One region of the Catenovulum sp. SX2 genome, then DNA from elsewhere that is predicted to be linked to it. Evidence: predicted binding sites of a transcription regulator. Region 1 holds the regulator's gene; the other holds the start of a gene.
What was found. The regulator FNR, encoded in region 1, switches genes on or off when oxygen is low (the NO sensors DNR and NnrR bind a similar motif). The targets are predictions, from matches to a motif close to TTGATCTAGATCAA.

Region 1 (3,421 bases):
GTTGAATATACAATTGGCAGTAAAAGTTTATTTACTAGAGCCAATCAGCTACCACCTGAAGCGAATTGGCAAAACGCACAAATATACGTCTTTAAACAAGATCGCTGTATTGCTGCAATTGAGTTAGAAGATCAACTAAAAACCACTAGTCGCGAATGTATTGAGTTATTGTCGATGCCAAAAGTAATATTGTCTGGTGACCATAGCCAGTTGGTCGATAAAATTGCTGAAAAACTCGGCATTCGCTTTTATAAAGGCTTAACGCCTGAGGCTAAACGTCAAAAACTACAACAGCTACAAAAGGAATACGGCAGCGTTGCTATGCTGGGTGATGGTGTCAATGACTCTATCGTATTGGCAACCGCAGATATCTCGCTCGCAATGGATGAAGGTGCTGAACTTTCAAAATATAAAGCGGATGTAATTTTACTTAATTCAGAACCGGTCGGTATTGCCAAGCTGGTCGCTATGTCACAGCGGCTTAACCGCATTTTAAAACAAAATTTTGTTTGGGCTATTGGTTACAATGCTTTAGCATTACCTCTAGCGGTATTTGGCATATTAACACCTTGGATGGCAGTAATAGGTATGTCAGCAAGTTCGCTAATTGTTGTAAGCAACTCAATGAGATTACTGAAAAAATGAATGTAATTTACGTTTTAATTCCGTTGGCGATTGTGATTATTGTTGTCGCTCTTGTGCTGTTTTTCTGGGCTGTAAAAAAAAATCAGTTTGAAGATTTAGATCGCCAAGGCCATGACATTTTATTTGATGATGATAAACCACAAGATAAATAAGTTTTAATCCAATGCCTGAGTTTATCACAGCATTTGTCCTGGGTTTAGTGGGCGCTGGCCATTGTATCGCTATGTGCGGAGGTTTAGCTATTGCTTCCGGTATTAGCAGTCGGTTTAGTCATGCCCTGTTATATAGCTTAGGGCGGGTAACCAGTTATGCCATTATTGGTTTTGTGGTCGGTACTGCTGGCTTTTGGTTAACCGCGAGTTTTAAACCTTTTTTACTTTTACTAAAAATATTCTCAGCATTGCTATTAATTTTTCTCGCTTTTTACATAGCAAAATGGAATTTTGCTATTACCAAAATTGAAAAAATTTCAACTAAATTATGGTCGAAACTTGCGCCAACAGCTCACAGTTTAATTAAAGAGCAAAGTTATTTAGCTCGTTTTGCGGCGGGTGCTGTATGGGGTTGGTTACCTTGTGGTTTAGTTTACAGCGTGCTTACTTGGGCAGCAGCGTCAGCCAGCCCATTTAAATCGGCTGCGCTAATGTTTTGTTTTGGTTTAGGCACTTGGCCAGCGCTCTTGTTGTCCGCGTCAATTAGCCAACAAATGCATCATTTTCTAAACCAAAAGCCAGTTAGAAATACACTTGCCATCAGCTTAATATTATTTGCAATTTACATGCTAGCAACTGCTGTATTGCAGTTGAATATAAGTTAACATTAAAGGTTATTAACAACCTAATTCAGTCGAGCGACAAATGGATATGACAGCAAAATTTACTTCAAGTATTCAATGCCAAAAATGCAGCATTAGTCAATTGTGTTTACCTTTTGCCTTGAATGATAGCGAACTTAATCAGCTGGATAATATTATACAGCGTAAAAAGCCGTATCAAAAAAAGCAAAAGTTGATAGAAGCCGGCCAGTCATTTAAGTCGCTATACGCTGTGCGCTCTGGCTCTTTTAAGTCATATACAGTATCAGGGAATGGTGAAGAACAAATTATCGCATTTCACCTACCCGGCGACATTATAGGTTTTGACGCGATTCAAGCACAAAACCATCCGAGTTTTGCCGAAGCGCTTGAAACCGCTATGATTTGTGAAATTCCCTATGACACAATGGATAAGCTCAGCGCGACAATGCCAAAGCTGCGCCAACAAATCATGCGCTTAATGAGTAATGAGATATCGACAGATCAAGATATGTTATTTCTCCTCAATAAAAAAACTGCTGACGCTCGTTTAGCCAGTTTTATCATTCAATTGTCAAATCGTTTTAAACAACGAGGCTTATCGTCAAAAGAGTTTAGTTTAACTATGACACGTGGCGAAATAGGTAATTATTTAGGCTTAACAGTTGAGACCATCAGTCGTTTATTAAGTCGCTTCCATCAGGAACGCATTATCAAAGTAGAACGCAAACTGATTTCAATCGAATCTTTTGATGGATTGAAGAAAGTTGCGGAATATAGCCCAAACTCAGAATGTAAATAAGCTACAAAATTTTCAGCAAAGCGCCATGGGTTGAACTAAACTCAAATAAATTACAATCTATGGAGCTTAGCGATGAGAGAAGTAAGCAAAATTCTCGTTGTTATTGAGCCTAACGACGAAAAACTCAAAGCCCTCAAACGCGCGGTCGCATTAGCGCATAAAACTGGTGCAACCATAACAGCCTACCTTGCCGTTTACGATTTTTCTTACGAAATGACCACTATGCTGTCGGCCGAAGAGCGCGAGCTGATGCGCCGTTGTATGGTAGAAGAGCGCACCCAATGGTTAGAAGATGTGTTAGAGCCATTTGCGAGCCAAGTGTCGCAAATACGTCCATTAGTTGAATGGCATAATCGGCCGTTCGAGGCTGTCATAAAACAAGTTATTCAATACAAGTATGATCTAGTTGTTAAAGCCACACATGAACACAGTGTGCTACAAGCTGTCATATTTACCCCGACAGATTGGCATTTGTTGCGTAAATGCCCCTGCTCGGTTTTATTGGTAAAAGAACATGATTGGCCGGACAACGGTACAATTCTCGCGGCAATTAATAGCGTCAGCCAAGAACAACAACATATTGATTTAAACAATAATATCATTGGCACTTCTCAGTATATGCGAAGCCTACTGCAAGCCAATTTAAAGTTGCTTAATTGTTATCCCGCTGGCGCTGTTAGTTTGGCGGTGGAAATTCCAGAGTTTGATCCAACCGCTTATCGCGAAGCAATACGTCAACACCACCTCAGCTCAACTTTAAAGTATGCAAAAGCTTTTGATATCGTCGAAGAAAATTGCATATTGGCAGAAGGGTTACCCGAAGATTCGATCACTCAATACGCCAAGGAGCTCGACGCTGAATTAATCGTTCTAGGTACAATTGGTCGTAGTGGCTTAACCGCCGCTTTGCTCGGCAATACAGCAGAACATTTATTAGATGGTGTCAATTGTGATGTACTGGCATTAAAACCTTACGGTTTTCAAAGCCCAGTAACACTAAACAAAAACTAAAGATTAACACCTTAACGAATTTTGCTATAATCCGCGCCTCTAATTTAGTGAGGCGCAGCATGCAAACTTTAACCGCAAAAAACCAGTATAACTTCAACAAACTACAAAAAAGAATTCGTAGATGTGTTGGTAAAGCCATTGAAGATTTTAATATGATTGAAGATGGTGAC
Region 2 (3,421 bases), 1.7 Mb from region 1:
ATGAAGTTAATTTGGCATCACGTTTAGAGGGGCTTACTAAGCAGTATGGCTGCGAGATTTTACTTGGTGAACATACTTTTGAGCTGGTGGCGAGCAGCCCTTGGATGATCAGGGAAATTGATGCTGTGCGGGTTAAAGGCAAACAACAAGCTGTGGCTATTTATCAATTGTGTTTACCATCGAATAAAGGGGATTATGCAAAAGGGATTGTTTCTGAGTTTGGCGAGTTTTTATCTGCTTATCGGCAGCAAAATTGGTCTGAGGCAGTCGGGCATTTACGCAGTTTATTGGATAAACAATTGGTTTCAGATGCGCTGTATCAGTTATTTATGCAGCGCATAAGTGGTTACCAACAGTCACCGCCGCCGGATAATTGGGATGGGGTTTATACCTATCAAATTAAGTAAATATACCCAAAAGAGCGAGAGCATAACTTTCGCAAAACCGCTGTGAATTCGCGCACATAAGCCCATTTGAAGCATAATTTTCTAAAAACGCTTTTTTGAAATACATGCAAATCTTGAGTAGGCTATTCATCCATGAAGGTCAGGCCCTGTCGCCTTCCCTGGCTCCACCTCATCAAACTGCGAAGCTGCGCTTCGGTTTTGATTCGCCCTATCTTTTGAAGTTTTAGAAAATTAGCATTCAAACGGGCTCTTTCAGACATTTTGCTCTAAGTTATTGCTCTAGCTCTTTTTGACTCATGAGTTGCTGCTGGTTGTATAGCAGCGATACAGGTGTTTGATACAAGTATGCTCAAATGCTGATTGTCTAAAACTTCAAACGTCTGGGATGACGTTTGGGAGCGTCCAAGGATGGATTTACCGCGATTTTAGAAAATCATGCTTTGAGTATGCTTGGCTGCACATAATCAAACGCGCACAGAACCTTTAAAACTGATATTTCAAACCAAGCATAGCCACAGTCGGATTGATTTTAGTATCAACTGTTCCAACCGCAGTATGTACATCCGTTTCAATATTAATGTACCAAACAGCCGCATTGGCAGACCATTGATCATTCAATTTATAATCAAAACCCGCTTGCAACGCATAACCGAAAGAGTTGTCTACTTTAACTTCTGTGCCATCTAACGCACCAACACCTTCTTCTTCAAAAAACACTGTGTAGTTCAAGCCAGCGCCAACGTAAGGGCGGAATTCAGCAGATGCATCACCAAAATAATATTGTGCCAATAAAGTTGGTGGTAGGTGTGTTACTTCTGCTACTTGGCCTAAACCTGCAACAGATACATCATGAGTAAATGGTGTTGCTGCTAACAACTCAACAGCCCAATTGTCGGTAAGCATGTAGGTTAGGGTTAAACCTAATTGGGTATCACCTGCAATTGATAATTCAGCCGTGTCGGCTACAACATCGCTGCTTTCATTTGGTGCTACATTGGCAACACCTACACGTGCAAAAAAATCACCTGCTTGTCCTGCTAATGCAGGTGCAGTTAACCCTGCTGTTAATGTTGTAGATAACGCTGCTGCTAACAATAATTTGTTCATCTTGTTACTCCAAACTTTTTTAAAAATAAACTTATCTGCCAGCTAAATTAACAAGATGCGGAAGCGGAATATTGTTTTAAATCAATAAACTAATTCAGAAGAAATTGACTGCTTTAGCCTTGAACAATCGAACTGTTTTGTTGATAGGGATCAACAAGGCTAGTTAAGCTGTTTGATATAATCTGGCAAATCTAACGAAAGTTTTCCGCTTTATAAAAATCACCGAATGAAAAGTATCCGAGCAATGATTTAGAGCAAAACTTCAAACGTCTGGGATGACGTTTGCGAGCGTCCAAGGATGGATTTACAGCGATTTTGCGAAAATCATGCTTGGGTACTTTGGTGTGCGAGGATTTGCAGTGTCTACAGAATTACTTTTGCCATCAGGCAGCTTAAAACATCTTAACTATGCATTTGCTTATGGTGCAGATGCAGTTTACGCAGGCCAACCTAGGTACAGCTTACGTGTGCGTAACAACGAGTTTAATTTAGAAAAACTCCAGCAGGGCATTAATATCGCCCATCAAAACAACAAGCAGTTTTATGTGGTGAATAACATAGCGCCGCACAACGGCAAACTTAAAACCTTTTTAAAAGATGTTGAGCCTGTGGTGGCAATGAAGCCAGATGCGCTGATTATGTCAGATCCTGGTTTGATCATGCTGGTGCGCGAGCACTTCCCCGAGCAAGTTATTCATTTGTCAGTACAAGCAAATGCGGTCAATTGGGCAACAGTGAAGTTTTGGCAACAGCAAGGCATTAAGCGAGTGATTTTATCGCGTGAATTGTCGATTGATGAAATAGCTGAAATTCGTCAGCAATGCCCAGATATAGAAATTGAAGTCTTTGTCCATGGCGCTTTGTGTATGGCCTATTCTGGCCGTTGTTTATTGTCTGGTTACATGAATAAACGTGATCCTAACCAAGGTGCTTGTACCAATGCTTGCCGTTGGTCGTATCAAGCGCATGAAGCTAGCGAAGATGGTGTTGGTAATTTTGTTCCTAGTGAAGAAACGGAACAAACCACCACAGATAAAATCTTTTTATTAGAAGAAAAAGAAAAGCCCGGTCAACTGATGCCTGCGTTTGAAGATGAGCACGGCACTTACATCATGAACTCGAAAGATTTACGCGCGGTTGAGCATGTACAAAAGCTGGTGGAGATTGGGGTTGATTCGCTAAAAATAGAAGGCCGCACTAAGTCTTTTTATTATGTTGCTCGTACCGCTCAAGTGTACCGTCGAGCAATTGATATGGCGAAGTCAGGTGAAAAGTTCGATGCTAATTTATTCTTTGAATTAGATAAATTAAGCAATCGTGGCTACACCGAAGGTTTTTTGCGTCGACACACTCATGATAGTTATCAAAACTATCAAACCGGTAACTCAGTGAGTAGTTTGCAGCAGTTAGTGGGTGAAGTTATTGAACTAGATGCCAGCCAGCGCAAGCTCAAAATTGAAGTGAAAAACAAATTCAGCCAAGGTGATTCACTCGAATTAATGACACCACAAGGCAATGTGAATTTTGAACTCAAAGAGCTGAATGACAAAAACGGTTTGCCGATTATTAGTGCTTTAGGTTCGGGCCATCAAGTGTGGATCACTTTGCCTGATGATATTGATTTAATCTCAGCAGATTTTTCTGTATTGCTACGCAATTTGCCTGAAGGCGCGGATACTCGTGACCCGTATCAAACAGTAGAAACTAAACAAGTTCTTTAATTTTTTGAAAGGAGCAATGTATGGCACTTTTAATTGAAGACGACTGCATCAATTGTGATATGTGCGAGCCTGAATGTCCTAATCAAGCAATTTATATGGGTGCTGATATATACGAAATAGACACAGAAAAATGCACTGAATGTGTTGGTCATTACGACGAGCCGCAGTGCACTAACGTATGCCCGA

Region 2: a site for FNR is predicted at 1,655-1,668, ahead of ACMZOO_RS08635 (OmpW family outer membrane protein). Genes of this name have one in related genera too.

Annotation. Positions count from the first base shown of each region.
Region 1 covers NZ_CP182493.1:395,911-399,331, forward strand. The annotation lists gene ACMZOO_RS01710 (heavy metal translocating P-type ATPase) at 1-645, shown strand, start outside; gene ccoS (cbb3-type cytochrome oxidase assembly protein CcoS) at 642-797, shown strand; gene ACMZOO_RS01720 (sulfite exporter TauE/SafE family protein) at 809-1,462, shown strand; gene fnr (fumarate/nitrate reduction transcriptional regulator Fnr) at 1,503-2,240, shown strand; gene uspE (universal stress protein UspE) at 2,313-3,251, shown strand; gene ttcA (tRNA 2-thiocytidine(32) synthetase TtcA) at 3,311-3,421, shown strand, end outside.
Region 2 covers NZ_CP182493.1:2,068,660-2,072,080, reverse strand. The annotation lists gene ACMZOO_RS08640 (CHASE2 domain-containing protein) at 1-407, shown strand, start outside; gene ACMZOO_RS08635 (OmpW family outer membrane protein) at 891-1,514, opposite strand; gene trhP (prephenate-dependent tRNA uridine(34) hydroxylase TrhP) at 1,841-3,235, shown strand; gene ACMZOO_RS08625 (YfhL family 4Fe-4S dicluster ferredoxin) at 3,256-3,421, shown strand, end outside.